DNA from 3 places in the Rossellomorea sp. FS2 genome. Region 2 is predicted to be linked to each of the others. Evidence: predicted binding sites of a transcription regulator. Region 2 holds the regulator's gene; each other region holds the start of a gene.
The links. The regulator Rex, encoded in region 2, represses fermentation and respiration genes when NADH is low (regulators of the CRP and FNR family bind a similar motif). The targets are predictions, from matches to a motif close to TTGTGAAATATTTCACAA.
Positions count from the first base shown of each region.

Region 1 (7,312 bases), on a different contig from region 2:
ACCGCCCGCATCATGTTCATTCCTCCTCTTGCGTCCTATCTATAACATATGGCATCAGGCAGGTTATGGTCACATTCCTTTTAAACCGTGCCCCGTTCGAATAGAGTCGTTTGTAAACCGGTCCGCGCCGCTCCTTCCTGCAGGAACATCCGGAACGCCTCTCTCCCAAGGGATCTGGAAGGAACGTCAAACGAGGTGATCCCCATGAGCTCGCTGATGGGGTGATTGTCGAACGAAAGGATGGCAAGCTCCCGAGGGATGTTCACACCCTTTCTCCCCGCCTCACTGAGAAGACCAGCCGCCACCTGATCGCTCGTGATCACAAGTGTCTCCGGACGCTCCTTGAGATTCACCCATTCCCCTAAGACCCTGCAGCCGTCCTCCATGTGATAGCAACCCGTAAAGATCCATTCATTCCTTACCTCGATCCCCGGATGCTCCCTGAAGGCACGCATCCTGTCTTCGCTATTCTTACCGCTTAAACGGTGAATGCATAGACCGATCTTCCGGTAGCCTTTTTCCTGAAGATAGGACAGGGCCCTGCCCATCGCCTGATAGTGATCGATATACACGCTTCGGAGGGAATCCGATTCGAGATTTTCACAAAAGACAATCGGACGATCTCCCTCCATGAAGCCCTTCAATTCTTCGAGGCCATTCGTCCTTGATGCAATGATCAACCCGTCGACTTCCTTCATGCGCAGTGCTTCAAACGCATCAAGTTCTGCATGCGCTTCATAATTCGTCTGATAGAGGCGCAGATGGTAGTCTGCTTTGAGGGCTTCTTCTGCAATCCCCTGAAGGATCTCGCCATAATAGGGAAGATTCAGGTATGGAAGGACGACGCCGATGCTGTTCGTCTTCCCCCTTGAAAGATGGACTGCATTGGCATTTTGTGTATAGTTGAGGGCTTTGATGGTTTCAAGGACGATGCGGCGTTTGTCCTCCCTTACATACGGATGCCCGTTCAGCACGCGGGATACGGTGGATACAGATACACCGGCCGTCTCGGCCACTTTGCGAATATTGGTCAAAGGTTTTCACCCTTTCATGAAAATAAACACTTGCTCTGAAACGCGTTTCATCACATATATTGAATTCACCGCCAATCAAAAGGAGCTGATTGCATGCTTGGAGTCCTGTATTTACCACTTTTATGCGTCATCATCATTTGCGGCTCATACTTCGCGTTGGATAAGGAGGAACGGGAGGTGATTGAACCCATCTCCGATTTCTTCCTGTAGACCCATGCTGCAGACCTTATCTTGACTGACTGAGCGTTTGTTCGATATAGTAGCAGTATTGCTTTCTATCATACTATATATGGTTTACATCAAGGAGGATAAAAGATGGATTCATTCTTTAAGGTTATTGAAGAGCGCCGCTCAGTCAAAGTATATGACCCAACAGTAGAAATTCCCCGTGAAGAACTTCTACACCTATTGGAAACAACAGGGAAAGCTCCATCTGCATGGAATCTGCAACACTGGAATTTCCTTGTTTTCGACTCTAAAGAGGTTCAAAAGAGACTTCTTCCGATTGCATTCAACCAGCAGCAGGTACTCGATGCTTCTGCCGTGATCGCTGTCCTTGGTGATTTGGAAGCGAATCGCAATGTTGATCCAGTATTCGATCCGGCTGTTGCCAAAGGGGAAATGACACAGGAAATCAAAGATGTTTTGAAAGGACAGATCGACGGTGCATATACACGTCCCGGGTACGCACGCGATGCAGCATTCAGCAACGCTTCACTTGCCGCCATGCAGCTGATGCTTACAGCAAAAGCCAAAGGCTGGGATACATGTCCGATCGGCGGATTCGACCCTGCCGCCCTCGCAAAAGAATTCAATGTATCACAGCGCTATATTCCGATCATGCTGATCACTGTCGGCAAGCCGCTTCAAGAAGCGAGAAAATCTGATCGTCTTGAGCCTATGAATCTGATTCAGTGGGCTGAGTGATCATTTTGCGCACGGCATTTTGTCGCATACTCTAACATAAAAATCCGAACGATCTCGATTCCTTCACGGAATGCTGCATGATCGTTCGGATTTTTTTCTATTCGACTATCTGTGGGATGGATTGCTTCTACTGGAAGATTACGTTCTTCTCAATTTCCTTCATGTGATAGAAATACCCTTTTTGGTCCATCAGCTCCCGATAGTTGCCGATTTCCGCTATTTCTCCTTCTTCCATCACCACGATCTGATCCATTTCTTCAAGCCCTGTCAGTCGATGACTGATGAGAAGAAGCGTGCTATGCTCCGCCTCTTGGAGAATAACGTCCATCAGTTCAGCTTCGAGCATGGGATCGATGGAGGAAGTCGGCTCGTCCATTATCCAAAGTGGGCCGCCTTTCAAGATCGCCCTCGCAATGGCCATCCTCTGCTTTTCCCCTCCTGATAGGTTACCGCCTTTTTCAGTCACAGTATCCTCCAACCCGAATGGAAGCTTCACTTTTGAAAGTACCCTTTCCAACTCTTCATCATCGACCTCCCCGGCAATCAACAGATTATCCCTGATCGATCCATGAAAGAAGTGGTTTTCCTGAAGGATGACGGCCGCTCTTTGCCAAAGGCTTTCCTGTTTAATGGCATCAAGGGGGTGGGAATCCAACAGGATCTGACCTTCATCCGGTGTGTGGAAGGTTAGAAGCAGATTCAGTAGCGTCGATTTCCCGGAACCCGATGCACCGATGACAGCCGTCTTCGACCCTTCCGGTATATACAGATCAACACCCGAGATCGATGGCCTCTCCCCTCCTTCAAACGTGAATCCCACCTTTTCCATTCTGAAGGATGGCGCATGATCAGGAGCCTCTTCACTCCTCCGCTCCTTAAGCTCTGCCCCTCGGATTTCTCCGAGGCGTTTGGAAGCCTTCCTTGAATCTTCCAAGTGGTAAGGAAGGGTCGCCATCGGAATCGCTTCGTCAAAGACGGTCAGTGAAATCATGACGAGCATCGCGAGTAGGACACCATCGAGTGTCCCTTCCCCGACGGCGTACACTCCAGCAACCAATACGAACCACGTGATCAGCAGGGAGACGAGAAGGTTGATGGTATGACTGAATAAGGAGTGGCGACTTTCCAAATCCTGCTCTTCCACATACGTAGAGGAAGCACCGCCGAGCGCCTCTTCCTGATGGGACAATTGCTGATGGATCTTCAGTTCCCTGAAGCCGTATAGGAATTCTGTCGTGCCGGCAGATAGCTCACTTCGGCTATCCCTCACCCGTGATTCAATTTTCCTTTGTTTGAGGGTGACCATGGATGGAATCAAGAAACCGGTGAGCAGGACACCCACGATCAGCAAGATTCCCGTCGGCATTGAGTAGAAGAGGGTGAAGAGAATCGTGGCCATGAATACAATCACCATGACAAGGGGCGGATAGAAGACCCTCAGGAAGAAGTTCTGCAGGCTCTCCACATCCCCTACAATCCGAGCAAGGAGATCACCGCTTTTGTATCGCTGAAAAATCGTCGGCGCAATGGTTTCCAACCGTTCAAAGATCGATGCCCTCAAGTTGGCAAGGATCGTAAACGTCGCACGGTGGGAATAATATCGTTCCGCATATCTTGTCACTGCCTTCAGGATGCCTAAAAGCTTCATAAGAGCAATCATGATGGTCAGGACATAAAGGGGCACTTCAAGTGCCGCCTGGGAAATCATATATCCACTCAAAGCGAAAACCCCGACGGATGTCAGACCGGCCACCGCACCGAAGACAGCAGAAAGGACGACATCTTTTTTCTCTTTCAGTGTTAATCGAATGATCTCAGTCAACTCTCTCATGTGATCTTCACTCCTTTTTGTACCGTGATCATGCGCTCGTATTCAGGCAGTTCTTTGAGCAGCTCCTCATGGGTACCTTTTCCGATGAGTCTTCCCTTTTTCAACACAAGAATCTGATCGGAATGGCGGATCGTGTGCAACCTGTGGGCAACCGTTACAATTGTTGAAGACTGTGATAATTCCTTGATCGACTGTTGAAGAATGGATTCTGTCTTCAGATCGAGTCCGGTGGTCGGTTCATCAAGCAAGACGATGGATGGCTTCCGCAAAAAGGCCCTAGCAAGGGCGATCCGCTGCTTCTCTCCACCCGACAGTCCCCTGCCCCCTTCGCCGATCACGGTTTGGAATCCATCCTCCAGAGTAGAGATCAGTTCCGACAGTCCAGCCTTTTCAGCTGCATCCTCGAGTTCCTTTGCTGTGTGAAGGGATCCGGCCGCCATGTTCTCTTCAATCGTCCCGGCAAAAATATACGGATTCTGCGAGATATAAGCGATAAGCCCAAACCAGGAGCTTTCTGTAACCTGTCTTCTCGATTTTCCATTCACGACCACCTCTCCCTCCAATGGATCAATCAATCCCGAAAGGATATGCAAGAGAGTCGTTTTGCCAGAGCCGCTTTCACCGATGATGGCCACCTTGCTGAACGGTTCGATGTGAACGGTCAGGGGCTGGAGATGAAATGTGCCTTCCGAATAAGAATGGCCGACCCCTTTTAGACCAATGACGGGTGGTCCACTCTGGGCATCGATAGTGTCTTCCCCCCATACAATCTTTCCATCATCCCGTTCAAGCTCATCCTTCACCGCCTTCACGGAACCCGAACTTCCCCTTCCCGTATGGAAGGCACTGCCGAGCTGCTTCATGGAAAGGTAGAATTCCGGTGCCAGGATGAGTACAAAGAAGGCAGTGTAAAATGAGATGCTGTCGAATACAATCAGACGCAGACCGACTTCGAGGGCAATCAGCCCGATGCTCAGCATGGAGATGAACTCAAGCATCAAGGAGGATAGAAAGGCCGTCTTCAGCACCTCCATCGTGGCCTCGCGGAAGTTCAGGGAGCTTTCCTTGATCTCTCCACCCTTCTCCCTTCCTTTTCCGAAAAGTTTCAATGTCGTCAACCCCTGAAGGACATCGAGGAACGTGCCGGAGAACGATTCAAGCTTCTCCATCTGGTCTTCTGACTTTTCCTTCGTTTTGACTCCGATGAGGGCCATGAAGATGGGGATGAATGGGGCCGTAATCAGGATGATCATGCCAGTGAACCAGTGCTCTTTGAAAAGGACGAGCAAAATCATCAATGGGACGAGCGTTGTTTCGATCCGCTGCGGTACATACTTGCTGTAGTAGCCATCAAGCCCGTCCACTGCATCCATGATGACGGAGACCTTTCTCCCCGCTTGACTGCCAACAGAAGCAGTCAGTGGCTGGTGCGCCCATTTATTCAAAAGTTTTTTCCTGACTTCGCCTTTGACAGATGATGCAAGTCGGATCCCTGTCCGGCCGTTCAGCCAACTGAAGATTGCCCTGAATGCGAATGCTACGAGTAATGCGGCCAAAAGGGGCCAGACATCTGTCAGAGAGGCGTCCTTCAGGAAAACCCGATCAACAATCCCCGCAATCAAGTAAGCCTGCGCTACAATGGCGAGACCCAAAAGAGTGGAAGAGCTATATAAAGTCATCATGAACGACCTGCTGCCTTTTACCAGTGAATGTAGTTCTTTCATTACTGATTTCACTCCCGTTCCGAAAGTTAGTGAAATACTTCACAAATTAATCTACGTCTATTATACCATCACTTCCCCCTCTTCTCACCGAATTGAATTTGACAAATTAAAGACAAAGGACGCAACGGGAAAACGAAGTACCCTGCACAGCGACCCTACAAGGAACCACGCCCGTTATCCATCGATCCAACTAGTTTGAACACGCTCTATACTTCCTCCTCAAAAGGCGAATCTGTCCCCGATGATTGATTTCATCCTCCATGACGTGATACCAAATATAATGGAAGTTATGCGAAACCCCATTCCCCCATTTCCTCTCTTCCTGGAGCCATTGATCCGAGAACCGGGAAAAGGACGCGAGTGTTACACTCCGAACCTCTTGTAGCGCCTCAAGATAGGCCGCCGCCTCCAATCCATGATACTGCTTATTGGCCTCTTCCCCCAAGTTGAGGGCCTTCCCCCATGTATCACTTTCATCCTGTGTCAGATCCCTCTCATCAAAAGAAAGAATCTGATGGATCCGTTCGATCGCAGCTATATGCATGAGCAGACTGCCGATGGTATTTCCACCGGGACCGTCCACATAATCCAGCTCTTCCCGGCTGATTCCACTTAATTCTTCCATTGTCACGCTCCTGGTATGCTCGAGCATGGAAATCAGTTCACCAATCTTAGGGTCAAATCCTTCTTTGCTTGTAATCCTGTAATCAATCACGGTCATTCCCCCTTCTCTAGCTCATTTTAGCAGGGATTTTAAGGAAAAACAGACTGATACTTTCCACATGGACATGGTATACTTAAAGTATAAACGGAAGAAAAAAGAGACTGGGACAAAAATGTTTTAGTCATAGTAAAACCCGAATTCATTTGCCTGGGATCAGGAAATGAATTCGGGTTTTTACTTTGTTTCGTGACCATTGCGATTGTTTCCAGCGGTTGAATCGATTGCAAGACGAAGACTCCTGCGGGGTCTCACATCCCGCAGGCTTGACGGGGAGGCTCACGAGCCACGGGCGGAAAGCAAAGTCTTGCACGGAAATCATGAGCTGTATTATGAACCTACACTAATCGTTTTCGTTTGTTTTACCCCAACCTCTTTCTTGGGTTCATCCCGATTTTCTTACCATGATAAAGTAAGATATCACTGCCACCGCTTCACAAATGGCAATGACGACAGCCATGGGGATCGCTGAAGCCCCGTCGCCCAGTCCGACGAGGGGTGCCGCAGCGCCTCCCAGAATGAATGGCAACAGTCCCAGGAGGGCAGCTGCACTCCCTGCGTTATCACCCTGATCATTCATTGCAAGGGAGAATACGGTGGTATTGACGATTCCGACGGTGGATACGGTCAGGAACAGGAAGATACAAATGAATACGACCGATGCCTCCATCGTGATGCTGGCAATGAGCAGCACGCTCGCAGTCAACCCCTGAAGGATCCCATACCGCAGCAGCGACGTTTCACCGAATACGGGAGTGAGCTTTCCTGTTGCCTGGGTGGCAATGATGAGACCAAGACCGTTCAAGGCGAAAATCATGCTGAACATTTGCGGAGAAAGCCCGTAAATATCCTGCAAGACGAAGGTAGATCCTGAAATATAGGCAAACATGGCACTCATGGCGAATCCCTGCACCAGGACATAGCCCATGAAAACCCGGTTCCTGATCAAACGGCCGAAGGTGTTGAAAACGCTGGAAATCCCCCCGGTCTTCCGTCTTTCTTCCGGAAGGGTTTCATTCAATCCGAAACAGACGGCGAGGAGCATGATCCCCCCGATGAGGGCGAGGACACCGAA
Region 1 covers NZ_JBLRVS010000001.1:1,826,945-1,834,256, forward strand. The annotation lists gene ACNA6I_RS09515 (hypothetical protein) at 1-14, opposite strand, end outside; gene ACNA6I_RS09520 (LacI family DNA-binding transcriptional regulator) at 81-1,034, opposite strand; gene ACNA6I_RS09525 (nitroreductase family protein) at 1,350-1,961, shown strand; gene cydC (thiol reductant ABC exporter subunit CydC) at 2,089-3,792, opposite strand; gene cydD (thiol reductant ABC exporter subunit CydD) at 3,789-5,516, opposite strand; gene ACNA6I_RS09540 (DinB family protein) at 5,707-6,231, opposite strand; gene ACNA6I_RS09545 (multidrug effflux MFS transporter) at 6,623-7,312, opposite strand, start outside.
Region 1: a site for Rex is predicted at 5,544-5,561, ahead of cydD (thiol reductant ABC exporter subunit CydD). Genes of this name have one in related genera too.

Region 2 (7,312 bases):
CCCGGGTGAGCAATGTGCCGGCCCAGAGTCTGTATAGGAAGCTCGGATTCCAAGATGGCGGGATCCGGAAACGATATTATTCTGATAATCAAGAGGATGCTTTAGTTATGTGGGTGAATTTATGATAAAAGATACGTTCGTATTAGGAATTGAAACCAGCTGTGATGAAACGGCTGTGTCCATCGTGAAAAACGGGACGGAGATCGTCAGCAATGTCGTCTCATCACAGATCGAAAGCCATAAGCGCTTTGGCGGTGTCGTACCGGAGATTGCGTCACGGCATCATGTGGAGCAGGTGACGTTTGTCCTCCAAGAAGCGCTCGATCAAGCGGAGATGACGATGGAGGAGATCGACTGCATCGCTGTGACGGAAGGACCGGGTCTGGTGGGCGCACTCCTGATTGGGGTCAATGCAGCCAAGGCACTTGCATTCGCTCATAACAAACCGTTGGTAGGTGTCCATCATATTGCCGGGCATATCTATGCCAACCGGTTAATCCATGAAATGACGTTCCCCCTCCTGTCCTTGGTTGTATCGGGAGGACATACGGAGCTTGTTCTCATGAAGGGTCACGGGGAATTTGAAGTGATCGGAGAGACGCGTGATGACGCAGCCGGGGAGGCTTATGATAAAGTTGCCCGTACGCTGAGCCTTCCGTATCCAGGGGGTCCCCATATCGACCGACTGGCCCATGAAGGGGAGCCGGTCATCGACCTTCCAAGGGCGTGGCTCGAGGAAGGATCCTATGACTTCAGCTTCAGCGGCTTGAAGTCGGCCGTGATCAATACTCTCCATAATGCGAAGCAGAAGGGGAAAGAGATCAAGCCGGAGGATCTTGCAGCAAGCTTCCAGGCAAGCGTCATCGATGTACTTGTGACGAAGGCGAAAAGGGCTGTGGAAGAATACGGTGTCGAACAGCTCCTTCTGGCAGGTGGAGTTGCGGCCAATAAAGGACTGAGACATGCTTTGGAGACAACGTTTGAAAGCCATGCATGTGAGCTCATCGTCCCGCCCCTATCCTTGTGTACGGATAATGCGGCCATGATTGCCGCTGCAGGAACCATCCTGTTTGAACAAGGGAAGCGTGGCGGACTGGATATGAATGCAAATCCCGGATTGGATCTGGAACAGTTTTAATAAGATTACACCTCGAATGGAATCGTCCGTTCGAGGTTTTTTTATTGGGAACGTACGTTTTATCAACAGTCTGTGGATAATTTGGGGATAAGTAGTGCGTAAGATGTGAATGGCTTGTGAAGAACAGATGGGGATATGTAGAATTTGGAATGTGGATAATGTGTATAATTTGAGCAGTAATTGTGGATAGTGTGGAAAAGGTTTGTGGATATAGAATTGACGAGGCTAGAAATGTGGATAATCTTGTGGATGAATAGTGGAGTGTTTTTTCTGAAAGAAGCTCTTCCTTTCCTTTACCCGTTTAGGCCATCCCACTAACCAAAGAAGCGGTTCAAGGTCTTTTCAACCTTGAACCGCTTCAGTCTTACTCTTCCACTAATTCTTCCAGCTCCGTCCATTCTTCCAGAAGGGCATCCAGTTCCTCTTTAGCCAGGGTCAGTTCGTCATTCAGAGTCTGAACACGTTCGTGATCCTGGAAGATATCCGGATCGCACAGGAGGGTTTCTTTTTCTTCAATGGAACCTTCGAGTACGGTCATCTTTTCTTCAATCTCTTCGATGCGCCGTCTTCGTTGACGTTCAAGCTTTTTGGCTTCCTTATCGATCTTGTGCGACTGCTTCTGCTGTGTACCTTTTACAGGTTCTGCCTTGGTCTGTTCCAGGGCGGCGAGCTCTTCCTGCTCCTGTAGCTTATGAAGGTAGTAGTCATAATCCCCGAGGTATTCAGTGGATCCGCCTGTGGACAGCTCGATCACCTTGGTGGCGATCCGGTTGATGAAGTAGCGGTCATGGGATACGAACAGGATCGTGCCCGGATAGTCGATCAGGGCGTTCTCGAGGACCTCTTTGCTGTCCAGGTCGAGATGGTTCGTCGGCTCATCGAGGATGAGGACATTCCCTTTTTCCATCATCATCTTGGAGAGGGCGAGGCGGGCCTTTTCCCCTCCGCTCAGGGTGTTGACGGGCTTCAGGACGTCTTCACCCGTGAAGAGGAAGTTCCCGAGGACGGTCCTGATCTCTTTTTCGTTCCTCATCGGGTATTCATCCCATAGTTCATTGAGGACCGTCTTGTTGGAAGAAAGGTCCGCTTGCTGCTGATCATAGTAGGAGATGGATACATTGGATCCGAATTTGAAGTCCCCACTCAATGCCTGCAGTTTGTTGACCAGGGTCTTGAGGAGCGTGGACTTCCCGATCCCATTCGGTCCGACAAGGGCGATGCTGTCACCTTTCTTGATGGAGAAGTCGATATGGGAGGCGATGGCTTCCCCGTCATCATACCCGATGGTGAGGTCATTGACGTGAAGGACATCATTCCCGCTCGGGCGATCGATCTGGAAGGCGAAGGAAGCGGATTTTTCGTCACCCTGCGGCCTGTCCATGAGATCCATGCGCTCAAGTTTTTTCCGCCTGCTCTGGGCCATCTTTGTGGTGGAGGCACGGGCGATGTTGCGCTGGATGAAGTCTTCGAGCTTTGCGACCTCCTGCTGCTGGCGCTCATAGAGCTTAAGGTCCTTCTCGTAATCCAGCGCCTTCTGCTCGAGGTACTTGCTATAGTTCCCCACGAACTTCTTGCTCCGGTTGCGGGAAATCTCATACACCTGGTTCACGACGCTATCCAGGAAATAGCGGTCATGGGATACGATGAGCACGGCACCCGGATAGCCTTGAAGATATCCTTCTAGCCAGGAAAGCGTCTCGATGTCCAGATGGTTCGTCGGCTCATCGAGGATCAGGATATCGGGCTTGGTCAGGAGGAGCTTCGCAAGGGCGAGACGGGTCTTCTGTCCGCCGGAAAGGGTGGAGATTTTCGTCCCATGGTCGAAGGAAGCGAAATTCAAGCCGTGGAGGACGGAACGGATATCGGCTTCATACTGATAGCCACCGGACTCCTTGAAGGTGACTTGAAGCTCGTCATACTCCTTCAATACCCGCTGATAGCGGTCTTCATCTTCATAGACGGACGGATCCGCCATCTCTGCTTCCAATCTTCTAAGCTGCTTTTCCTGTTGGAGGAGGTGTTCGAATACCGTCAGCATCTCGTCCCAGATGGAAAGCTCCGACTCGAGACCGGTATTCTGGGCCAGGTAGCCGATGCTCACACCCTTGGGCTTCGTGATTTCTCCGGAGTCATGGGACAGCTGTCCGGCAATGATCTTCAGGAGGGTCGATTTGCCGGCACCGTTCCGTCCGACGAGGGCGACCCGGTCCCTGGTTTGGATCTCCAATTTGATATTGGTCAATATATTATCTGCACCAAAATTTTTGGTCAGCTGATTCACTTGCAGTAGAATCATGTCGGTTCACCTCTGTTTCATTAGTGCTAGTGTACCGTATTTCCCAGGTGGACGGCAATAAAAGGGGAGGAACTATGACTATTAATCTGGATACAAATAGGATAGAATAGAGTGTATGATGGAAAATAGATAAAAGATATACCTTCTTTTTGGAAGCGCTGACAGACCAAAAGGAAGAGGGTTTATAAGATGTGGGGGAATACAAGAGATGAATCAGGAAACAACGAAAATTCCACAGGCAACGGCCAAGCGCCTTCCGCTATACTACCGTTTCATCAAGAATCTGTATGCTTCAGGGAAGCAGCGGGTATCGTCGAAGGAGTTAAGCGAAGCCGTGAAAGTGGATTCCGCGACCATCCGGAGGGATTTCTCCTATTTTGGGGCGTTAGGGAAGAAGGGCTATGGGTATAATGTGAATTATCTCTTATCCTTTTTCAGGGAAACGCTTGACCAGGATGAACTGACGAAGGTCGTATTGATCGGCGTGGGGAATCTCGGAACGGCTTTTCTTCATTACAATTTCATAAAGAATAACAATACAAAGATCGAAATGGCCTTCGAGGTGGATGAAGCGAAGGTGGGGACGGAAATCAGCGATGTGCCCGTCCACCATATGGATGAGCTTGAGGAGAAGCTGAAGGGGATGGATATCGAAGTTGCGATCCTGACCGTGCCGGCCTCATCTGCTCAAAATATCACAGATCGCCTTGTGTCTTCGAAGATCAAGGGGATCCTGAACTTCACACCGGCACGCCTGACGGTTCCTGATCATATCAGGGTCCATCATATCGATCTGGCAGTGGAACTTCAGTCACTTGTCTATTTCCTCAAGCATTACTCAGGGGAAGACACGGAAATGTCACAAGATGGAATCGTAACGGAATAGAAAATTCTGACCATTTGCGTTATGATAGAAGAATATAAGGGGAGGTGTCTCATTATGGTAGGTCCTGGAAGTATGGTGCTGATTGCAGTGGTGGCCCTTTTGATTTTCGGCCCGAAAAAATTACCGGAGCTTGGGAAAGCAGCCGGCAATACACTACGTGAATTCAAAAACGCAACCAAAGGCTTAGCGGATGATGAAGACGATAAGAACAAAAGTGCCAAGTAAAGTAGGATGAACGCCATGAGTCAAACCCAAAAGGATATGACAGTCTTTGAGCATATAGGAGAATTGCAGAAACGACTCATGTTTGTAGTCGTTTTCTTCTTGTTAGCCGTTGTGGCAAGCTTCTTCCTTGCCGAACCGCTCATCAAGTATCTGCAGCATGCGGACGAAGCGAAAGAAATGACGATGAATGCCTTCCGTGTGACGGATCCCCTGAAGATCTACATGGAGATGATCATGTTCATCGCGGTCATCATGACGTCACCAGTCATCCTTTATCAGGTGTGGTCCTTTGTGTCGCCCGGTCTTTATGACAAGGAGCGGAAGGTGACCCTGAGCTACATACCGGTATCGGTCCTCCTGTTCCTCGGTGGACTGGCATTCTCATACTTCATCCTGTTCCCGTATGTTGTATCGTTCATGATGAGGCTATCAGGCGATCTCGATATCCAGCAGGTGATCGGGATCAATGAGTACTTCCAATTCCTCTTCCAGATTACGATCCCATTCGGCCTGCTATTCCAGCTGCCCGTGGTGATGCTGTTTCTGACGAGGCTCGGGATCATCACGCCGATGATGATGGCGAAGGCGAGGAAAGCGGCTTACTTCGTGCTGTTGGTGATTGCCGCCTTCATCACGCCTCCGGACATCGTCTCCCATATGATGGTGACCCTCCCGCTGTTGATCCTCTATGAGATCAGCATAGGGATCTCACGAATCGGATATAGGAAGTACCTACAGGCGGAACAGCAGATGGAAATTGAACGCGTGGAAGAAGAACTCAATCAACACAAAGGCTGATTCAGCCAAAAAAACCGGATCCACCGATCTTCATGGAACGAAGTCGGATGGATCCGGTTTTTGTTTTAACTAAGCTTACTTCTTCTGGTTCAGCTGCTGCTTGATCCTGAAGTGGAGAAGGACCATGCGTATGCCGGAACCGAAGTCCAGGGTGGCAAGGAAGATCAGCATATAGGTGAAAAATCCCCAGCCTGTGTCCCGGACCGTGTGGATGGCAAAATAGGTGAACAGCACCCCAAGAAGAATGTAAATCACGCCGGAGAACAGGGGTGATCGTCTCATTATAGGAAACCTCCAATAAATCCTTGTATTTTTTCAGCTTCATTCATGATCTTTTCAATTTCATCCCGGTAGACGGTCTGCATGATGACCACCATCGTATTCATGGCCACGTGGGCGCAGATCGGTACGAGGATCCGTTTCGTTCTTACATATAGGAAGGCGAACGTGAAGCCCATGGCAGAGTACAGGATCACATGCACCGGCTCGAAGTGGGCAAGGGCGAAGATCACGGAACTGATCAATGCGGCGAAGAAAAAGTTCATTCGCTGATAGAGTGCCCCAAAAATGATCTTCCTGAACACGATTTCTTCCAGGATCGGCCCGATGATGGCGACGACGATCATGGCAAGGGGAACATTGTCCACGATGCCCATGATGTTCTGGGTGTTTTCAGAACCGGCCTGGATGCCGAGAAGGGTCTCGATCTGGATGGCGATGGCTTGTGCGAAGAACGCCATGAAGATCCCGACAACGGCCCAGACGACGGAAATCCCGGCGCCTGCAGGGGCAGAGCGTTCGAGCTTGAGTTTCGATGGTGCGCTTTTTCGCAGGATGAGCAGGACGATGATCAGGGTCGCGGCGAAGCTGAAGATCAGCCAGGAACCGACGGCCACCTGCTGCATGTATTCTTTAGTCTGTCCAAACACTTCTGTGCCGGCCTTATAAAACAGGAGCGGTCCAACCGCACCGGCGAGCTGCATAACAACATAGGCGATCAAAATGTATCCATAATGTTTATTCAACGTTTTATCTCCTTTTAAGCAAGCCTTAGGCCTGACAGGACAGACCCTTGTACAATTCTACTAATAAATGCGGAACTGTTCAAATCTCACGGTCATGGGAATATTGCCGGGAATCGCCACATAGGATAGTGAGGTGTGAAAAAAGGGGGAAAATGACGAAAAAATTTTTAAGCAGGACTCTTGCAAAATGAAAACGAATTATTTAATATAATAACTGTGTTAGCACTCATGATAAGCGAGTGCTAATAAAACCTAATCTACATATTTTCAAGGAGGTTGTTTCACTTGTTAAAACCACTAGGTGATCGCGTCGTAATCGAGCTAGTCGAAACAGAAGAAAAGACAGCAAGCGGTATCGTACTCCCGGATTCTGCTAAGGAAAAACCGCAAGAAGGTAAGATTGTCGCTGTAGGTACAGGTCGCGTCCTTGACAACGGTGAGCGCGTCGCTCTTGAAGTGTCTGTAGGCGATCGAATCATCTTCAGTAAATACTCTGGTACAGAAGTGAAATACCAAGGCACAGAATATCTCATCCTTCGTGACAACGATATCCTTGCCATCGTAGGCGAATAATTAATCGAACCAACACATATACGCACCAACCATGAACTGATATTAAAGGAGGACGTTTGAAATGGCTAAAGAAATTAAATTCAGCGAAGAAGCACGCCGTTCCATGCTTCGCGGGGTAGACCAATTAGCAAACGCAGTAAAAGTAACACTTGGACCAAAAGGTCGCAATGTTGTACTTGAGAAGAAGTTCGGTTCTCCACTCATCACCAATGATGGTGTAACCATTGCGAAAGAAATCGAGCTTGAAGATGCATTCGAAAACATGGGTGCGAAGCTTGTAGCGGAAGTCGCAAGCAAAACAAACGAAATCGCCGGTGACGGTACGACGACTGCAACGGTCCTAGCGCAAGCGATGATCCGTGAAGGGCTTA
Region 2 covers NZ_JBLRVS010000006.1:2,053-9,364, forward strand. The annotation lists gene rimI (ribosomal protein S18-alanine N-acetyltransferase) at 1-125, shown strand, start outside; gene tsaD (tRNA (adenosine(37)-N6)-threonylcarbamoyltransferase complex transferase subunit TsaD) at 122-1,138, shown strand; gene ACNA6I_RS19195 (ABC-F family ATP-binding cassette domain-containing protein) at 1,503-3,434, opposite strand; gene ACNA6I_RS19200 (redox-sensing transcriptional repressor Rex) at 3,643-4,320, shown strand; gene ACNA6I_RS19205 (twin-arginine translocase TatA/TatE family subunit) at 4,375-4,545, shown strand; gene tatC (twin-arginine translocase subunit TatC) at 4,561-5,343, shown strand; gene ACNA6I_RS19215 (YdiK family protein) at 5,419-5,625, opposite strand; gene ACNA6I_RS19220 (CPBP family intramembrane glutamic endopeptidase) at 5,625-6,368, opposite strand; gene groES (co-chaperone GroES) at 6,654-6,941, shown strand; gene groL (chaperonin GroEL) at 7,003-7,312, shown strand, end outside.

Region 3 (7,312 bases), on a different contig from region 2:
GAACCGGGCAATTGTCATCGAACGTGAAACAGCCGAGGCAAAAGGTCTTGATGAAGTCACGGTCGTACCGGTGAGGAAAGCAGGAGGCGCCATGGCCACCCATGCTTATCATCGCTTTCAGGATCCTGTCATTGTGGAACATATCAAGGCCGATGCAGGCATTGATATCGGTGATACCTTCATCGGCATGCATTTGAAGCATGTGGCCGTTCCTGTGCGGGTCAGCGTGCGCAGTCTCGGACATGCCCACGTCACCCTGGCAAGGACCCGCCCTAAATTGATCGGTGGAAACCGTGCGGTCTATGAGTGAAAAGCACCCTTTGTCGGGTGTTTTTTTTATGTGCAAAGGCCCTTGTATGTAGGAGGGTTTTTGTGTAAAACCGAACATTTTTAATAAATGCTTCTTTTTATTTCGCTTTTAGCTCAATCATGTTAGAATGTGATTGAATGAATCAAAGCCCGGTAGAAACGGGTCCATGAATTGAAGGAGGATACGTATGAGTAAGATTGCCAAGCAAGATCCGGAACTTTATGCATCGATTCAAGAAGAATTGGAACGTCAGCGTACTAAGATCGAGTTGATCGCGTCAGAGAACTTTGTCAGTGAAGCAGTCATGGAAGCCCAAGGCTCCGTGTTGACGAATAAGTACGCAGAAGGATATCCAGGCCGTCGCTATTATGGTGGATGCGAGCATGTCGATGTGGCTGAAAACCTCGCCCGCGACCGTGCAAAAGAACTCTTCGGCGCAGAACACGTCAATGTTCAGCCTCACTCAGGTGCCCAGGCCAACATGGCAGTTTACTTTACCATCCTCGAACAGGGAGACACAGTCCTTGGTATGAACCTGTCCCATGGGGGTCACCTCACTCACGGCAGTCCGGTGAACTTCAGCGGGGTTCAATACAACTTCGTGGAGTACGGTGTAGATGAAGAGAATCAATTGATCAATTATGAAGATGTACGTCAGAAAGCTCTTGAGCATAAGCCGAAGCTCATCGTAGCCGGAGCGAGTGCATACCCGCGCAAGATCGATTTCGCTAAGTTCCGTGAAATCGCGGATGAGGTCGGTGCTTACCTCATGGTGGACATGGCTCATATCGCCGGTCTTGTTGCAGCAGGACTTCACCAGAACCCAGTACCATATTCCGATTTCGTTACGACAACGACTCATAAAACGCTTCGCGGTCCACGCGGCGGTATGATCCTGTGCAAAGAAGAATTCGCGAAGAAAATCGACAAATCCATTTTCCCTGGTATCCAAGGCGGTCCTTTGATGCATGTCATCGCGGCAAAAGCGGTGGCATTCGGTGAGGCGCTGCAGGATTCTTTTAAAGAATACGCTCAAAACATCATTGATAACGCAGCCCGTCTTGGGGAAGGCCTTACGAAAGAAGGAATCAACCTTGTTTCCGGCGGTTCTGATAATCATCTTCTCCTGATCGACCTGCGCTCATTGAGCCTGACAGGAAAAGTAGCTGAGAAGGTACTTGATGATATCGGCATCACCGTGAATAAGAATACCATCCCGTTCGATCCGGAAAGCCCGTTCGTTACAAGCGGTATCCGTATCGGTACAGCAGCCGTTACATCCAGGGGCTTCGGCGCAGGAGAGATGGACGAGATCGCTTCGATCATCGCCCTTACACTGAAAAACCATGAGGATGAAACGAAACTGGAAGAAGCACGCAAGCGTGTAACGGATCTCACCAGCCGATTCGAATTATATCCGGAGCAATAATGTGCAAGCCCCTTTGATCGTCATGGTCGGGGGGTTTTTTGCTGGACTGATAGAATAAAAGAACATGTAGAATATGTAACGATTCCATTACACCCTGAATCCCGTGTTGCTCTTCAAATCGCTTTTATGTACAATTATCAGAGGTGTAAAGGAAGTCTACCGCTTATTTACATAAATCAAACTTAAAGGAGAGAGTCGAGTGGGAAAAGTATACGTATTTGATCATCCATTGATCCAACATAAGTTAACATTCATCCGTGATAAAGAAACGGGTACAAAGGAATTCCGCGAGCTGGTGGATGAGGTTGCCACACTCATGGCGTTCGAAATCACACGCGACCTGCCCCTTGAAGATATCGAGGTTCAAACTCCGGTAAGCCCTGCACAGGCGAAGACGCTGGCAGGAAAGAAACTGGGGATCGTTCCGATCCTGCGTGCCGGATTGGGTATGGTTGACGGTATCCTGAAGCTGATCCCTGCAGCCAAAGTAGGTCACGTCGGCCTTTACCGCGACCCTGAAACCCTGAAACCGATTGAATACTATGTGAAACTCCCAAGTGACGTAGAAGAGCGCGATTTCATCCTCGTCGATCCAATGCTTGCAACGGGCGGATCTGCCGTAGAGGCAATCAACTCCCTTAAGAAGCGCGGTGCCCAAAGCATTCGTTTCATGTGCCTTGTCGCATGTCCTGAAGGGGTCGAAGCAATCAAGGAAGCACATCCTGATGTGGATATCTACATTGCGGCCCTTGATGAGAAGTTGAACGAAAAAGGCTATATCGTACCGGGTCTAGGTGACGCAGGCGACCGTCTGTACGGAACGAAATAAGAAGGGTGATGAAATCATTGGCGAATCCGATCAAGGTTATGACCATTTTCGGGACAAGGCCGGAAGCCATCAAGATGGCTCCCCTTGTCCTTGAACTGAAGAAGTATCCGGAAAGCTTTGAAACAATCGTGACGGTTACCGCCCAGCATCGTCAAATGCTGGATCAGGTCATGTCGATCTTCGATATCAGTCCTGACCATGACCTGAACATCATGAAGGACCGGCAAACATTGATTGACGTCACGACCAGAGGCCTCGAAGGACTGGATCGTGTCATGAAAGAAGCCAAGCCCGATATCGTTCTTGTGCACGGTGATACGACAACCACCTTTGTGGCGAGTCTTGCAGCCTATTATAATCAGATTGCCGTCGGACACGTCGAAGCCGGTCTTCGTACCTGGAACAAGTACTCACCTTTCCCGGAGGAGATGAATCGCCAGCTGACTGGTGTCATGGCTGATCTCCACTTCTCTCCGACGGACAAATCGGCGCGGAATCTTCTGGAAGAGAACAAGAAGGAAGAGAGTATCTTCATCACAGGGAATACGGCCATTGACGCACTGAAGACAACAGTCAAAGAAGATTATCACCATGAGGTACTTGATCGAATCGGATCAGATCGCCTCGTATTGTTGACAGCGCATCGCCGGGAAAACCTGGGGCAGCCGATGAGGAATATGTTCCGGGCCATCAAGCGCCTGGTGGAAGAACAGGAAGATATCCAAGTGGTGTATCCGGTCCACTTGAATCCCGCCGTACGTGAAGTGGCGGATGAAGTGTTGGGCCGGGATCCCCGTATCCATCTGATCGAACCACTTGATGTTATCGACTTCCACAACTTCGCCTCCAGGGCCCATTTGATCCTCACCGATTCAGGTGGGGTTCAAGAGGAAGCCCCATCCCTTGGGGTGCCGGTCCTCGTGCTTCGTGATACGACGGAGCGGCCGGAAGGAATCGAAGCAGGTACGCTGAAGCTCGCCGGGAATGATGAAGAGAACATTTACAAGCTCGCCCATGAACTTCTCACCGATCCTGAAGCGCACAGCTCCATGTCCAAAGCGGCCAACCCGTATGGAGACGGACTGGCTTCATACCGGATTGCCCAAGCGATCCGCTATCACTTCGGTCATCTGGAAGATCGACCAGACTCATTCTCTCCAAATGAATGACTATAATATAGAAGGTACACGCTTGCATGCGTGTACCTTTTTCCTTTTTCACAAAAAATAGGCACAAACCAGTAGTTTCCTCTTTTGTCTCAACGGAATCTGTGGTATCTTAATGCTCGGGTAGTTTGCTCAGTGGTGAGCAATGTTGAGTGAAATGAATAGTTAAGTAGGATAAATGAATACATAGTGAATGATTTTTGTTGATGTGAATAGCCTCGGGAGGAGAGTCCCTCCGTATTTCTATGGTGTCCAGCTCCGGCGGGTTGACCCTCGAGGTCATAAGTCAAGAATGCCAAAAAGGCCAAGAGCGCCTTTCCGGCATTCTCGCCTTATGCTTGTCGGGTCAGAACGACCCACCTCCGCATTTCTTGGTGTCCAGCTCCAGGGGCTTGAGGCTCGAGGTCATAAGTCAAAGACATCAAAAAGGCCAAGAGCGCCTTTCCGATGTCTCCGCCTTATGCTTGTCGCCTCAGAACAAGCCCCTTCCGCTTTTCTTATTTTGTGTTTAAAATGTGAACAATATTGGAACACTAGGATAGGTTGTGGACTTTTTACTTTGTACGCATTGACATTGATTTTACCCTATTGTATGCTTACAAAGGATATAGAATGGTAAGGTTTTCACAAAAACTTCCACAGAATGAAAACGGTTTTATATCTATGTTTTTCCACTATAATTCCTGTGTGGGGATGACACTATGCGTCAACCAAATCGACGCCCGTATCAAGGGGTGGCCTTGTATTCTGCCATTCTGTCTCAGCTGGTTGGTTCCATGTTAATCGGGATCTTCGGGGGGAGATGGCTGGATGGATTATGGGACACCGCACCACTATTCTTAATCATTGGACTGCTTCTCGGGTTAACAACAGGAATCTACACCATGCTTCGCACAGTCCAACATTTCTTTTCGGGAGATTAATGTCAATGCCAGAACTTCAAGAGCTGTTTAACAGGCATCGGAAGTACATACTTTTCCTCCTTTCCTTTTACGTCCTCGGTTGGGGTTTCACTTCCTATCAGTCTATTTTCCTTGGACTCATCTTAGGGACAAGCGTAAGTCTGTTCAGTCACTGGCTGATCATGAGGAGAACGTTGCGCTTCGGGGATGCCGTCGTGGCAGGGCAGAAGGTCCGGTCATTAGGTACATTTTCAAGGATGGCAGGTGCTGCATTCGTGGCGATCATCGCGATTAAGTATCCTGAATATTTCCATTTCTTGAGCGCGGTCATTGGATTAATGACAATTTATATTGTTATTATGATAGATTATTTTATTCAGCAGCTGCAACCACATAAATAGCGGGGAAGAGAGGTGAATTTCATTGCAACATGAAAATCCTACAGCTGAATTTTTGGGCCTTACATTCAACCTGGCGAACGTATTGATGATGACGGTGGCGACCGTGATCGTGTTCCTGATCGCCGTGTTATGTACCCGCAGACTGGCGCTAAAGCCAACGGGCGCCCAGAACTTCATGGAATGGGTTATGGATTTTGTGAAGAACATCGTGAAGAGTAATATGGACTGGAAGACTGGAGGTCGCTTCCATCTGTTGGGTCTTACTCTCCTCATGTACATTTTTGTATCAAATATGCTTGGCCTTCCGTTTTCGGTCGTGATCGACCATAAACTCTGGTGGAAATCTCCAACAGCCGATCCGGTCGTTACGATGACACTGGCCGTAATGGTTGTTGTGTTGACTCACTACTACGCCATCAAGATGAAAGGCTTCAGTGAGTATGGTAAAGACTTCTTCAGACCGATGGGTTTCTTATTCCCGCTTAAGATCATTGAAGAATTTGCGAACACCCTAACATTAGGTCTTCGTCTTTACGGAAACATCTACGCCGGTGAGATCCTGCTTTCATTATTGATCACAGGGCTCGCTCACCAGGGAATCGGCGGCTTTATCGGAGCCATCATCCCGACGCTTGCCTGGCAAGGATTCTCGGTTTTCGTCGGATCCATCCAGTCATTCATTTTCGTTATGTTAACGATGGTCTATATGTCTCATAAAGTTAGTCATGACCATTAATATATACCCTGTTCTTATTGAACAAAACAAATCAAATTTAGATTTCTATACATTAAAGGAGGAAAATTAGAATGGGTCTTTTAGCAGCAGCAATTGCAATCGGATTAGCAGCACTAGGTGCAGGTATTGGTAACGGTCTTATCGTGTCACGTACAGTAGAGGGGATCGCTCGTCAACCGGAAGCTCGCGGTATGCTTCAAACTACTATGTTCATCGGGGTTGCATTGGTTGAGGCGATTCCTATCATCGCGACAGTTATCGCGTTCATGGTATTGGGTCGATAATAATAGTTTCAGATGGCGAAGATCATTCGATGAGAACCTTCGCCATTCCTTTATGTAAAGTAACATCCTGACTTGGAATGAAAGGTCGGGCGGTCCTTTGACCTCTCGGGGGATGGGGGCGTCACGGCCATTAAATAAGGCAGTACCATATAGGCATTGACTCTTGAAGGGAGTGAAACCGCGTGCTATCAAACGCATTTGTCCTTGGAGCCGGAGGAGGCTTCACAGGTGGAGATATTATAGTACAGCTAGTCCTGTTTCTAGTCCTTCTTGCGTTATTGAAAAAGTTTGCCTGGGGCCCGTTGATGGGCATCATGCAAGAACGTGAGAACCATATAGCAGGTGAGATCGATGCGGCGGAAAAGAGCCGTACGGAAGCAAGCAAGTACCTCGAAGAACAGCGTGAGCTATTGAAAGAGGCGCGCCAGGAAGCCCTGGCCCTGATCGAGAGCGCGAAGAAGCAAGGGGATGACCAACGCAGTCAGATCATCCTTGAAGCCCGCCAGGAATCAGAACGCCTGAAGGAATCAGCGAAGCGCGAAATTGAGACGCAGAAAGATCAAGCGATGGCTGCCCTGCGTGAGCAAGTGGCATCCCTATCTGTCATGATCGCGTCGAAAGTCATCGAGAAGGAGCTTTCGGTTGAAGATCAGGAACAATTGATCAACGACTACATCAAAGAGGCAGGAGATCAGCGATGAGCAGCTCCACAGTCGCAAAACGCTATGCACTTGCCCTCTTTCAAATCGCCCAGGAGCAACTGAAGCTTGAAGCGATCGAAGAAGAGCTCCGCGCAGTGAAAACCGTTTTTACAGAAAACAAAGAATTGAACAGCCTGCTTGAGAATCCGAAGCTTACGGCGGTCAAGAAGAAAACCTTGATCCAGGAAGCATTTGCGGGGGTCTCGGCACCTGTCTTGAATACATTATTACTCCTGACCGATCGTCATCGTGAAGATCAGGTCGTGGCAGTGGTGGACGCATTCATCGATCTTTCCAACGAAGCACGTGGAATCGCGGATGCCATCGTGTACTCTGTACGCCCACTGTCAGAAGATGAGAAAACAGCCGTTTCCACATCTTTTGCTAACAAAGTAGGTAAACAATCACTTAGAATCGAGAATGTGATAGACACCAACATCCTCGGAGGCTTGAAGATCCGCATTGGGAACAGGATCTTCGATGGTACGCTTGCAGGTAAGTTGAATCGTCTGGAACGTGAACTGGTTCGTTAACTTTCGTATAAATGAGGGGTG
Region 3 covers NZ_JBLRVS010000007.1:233,883-241,194, reverse strand. The annotation lists gene ACNA6I_RS20575 (TIGR01440 family protein) at 1-310, shown strand, start outside; gene glyA (serine hydroxymethyltransferase) at 498-1,739, shown strand; gene upp (uracil phosphoribosyltransferase) at 1,939-2,568, shown strand; gene wecB (non-hydrolyzing UDP-N-acetylglucosamine 2-epimerase) at 2,586-3,737, shown strand; gene ACNA6I_RS20555 (AtpZ/AtpI family protein) at 4,436-4,657, shown strand; gene ACNA6I_RS20550 (ATP synthase subunit I) at 4,663-5,037, shown strand; gene atpB (F0F1 ATP synthase subunit A) at 5,060-5,773, shown strand; gene atpE (F0F1 ATP synthase subunit C) at 5,845-6,057, shown strand; gene ACNA6I_RS20535 (F0F1 ATP synthase subunit B) at 6,240-6,758, shown strand; gene ACNA6I_RS20530 (F0F1 ATP synthase subunit delta) at 6,755-7,291, shown strand.
Region 3: a site for Rex is predicted at 4,347-4,364, ahead of ACNA6I_RS20555 (AtpZ/AtpI family protein). Genes of this name have one in related genera too.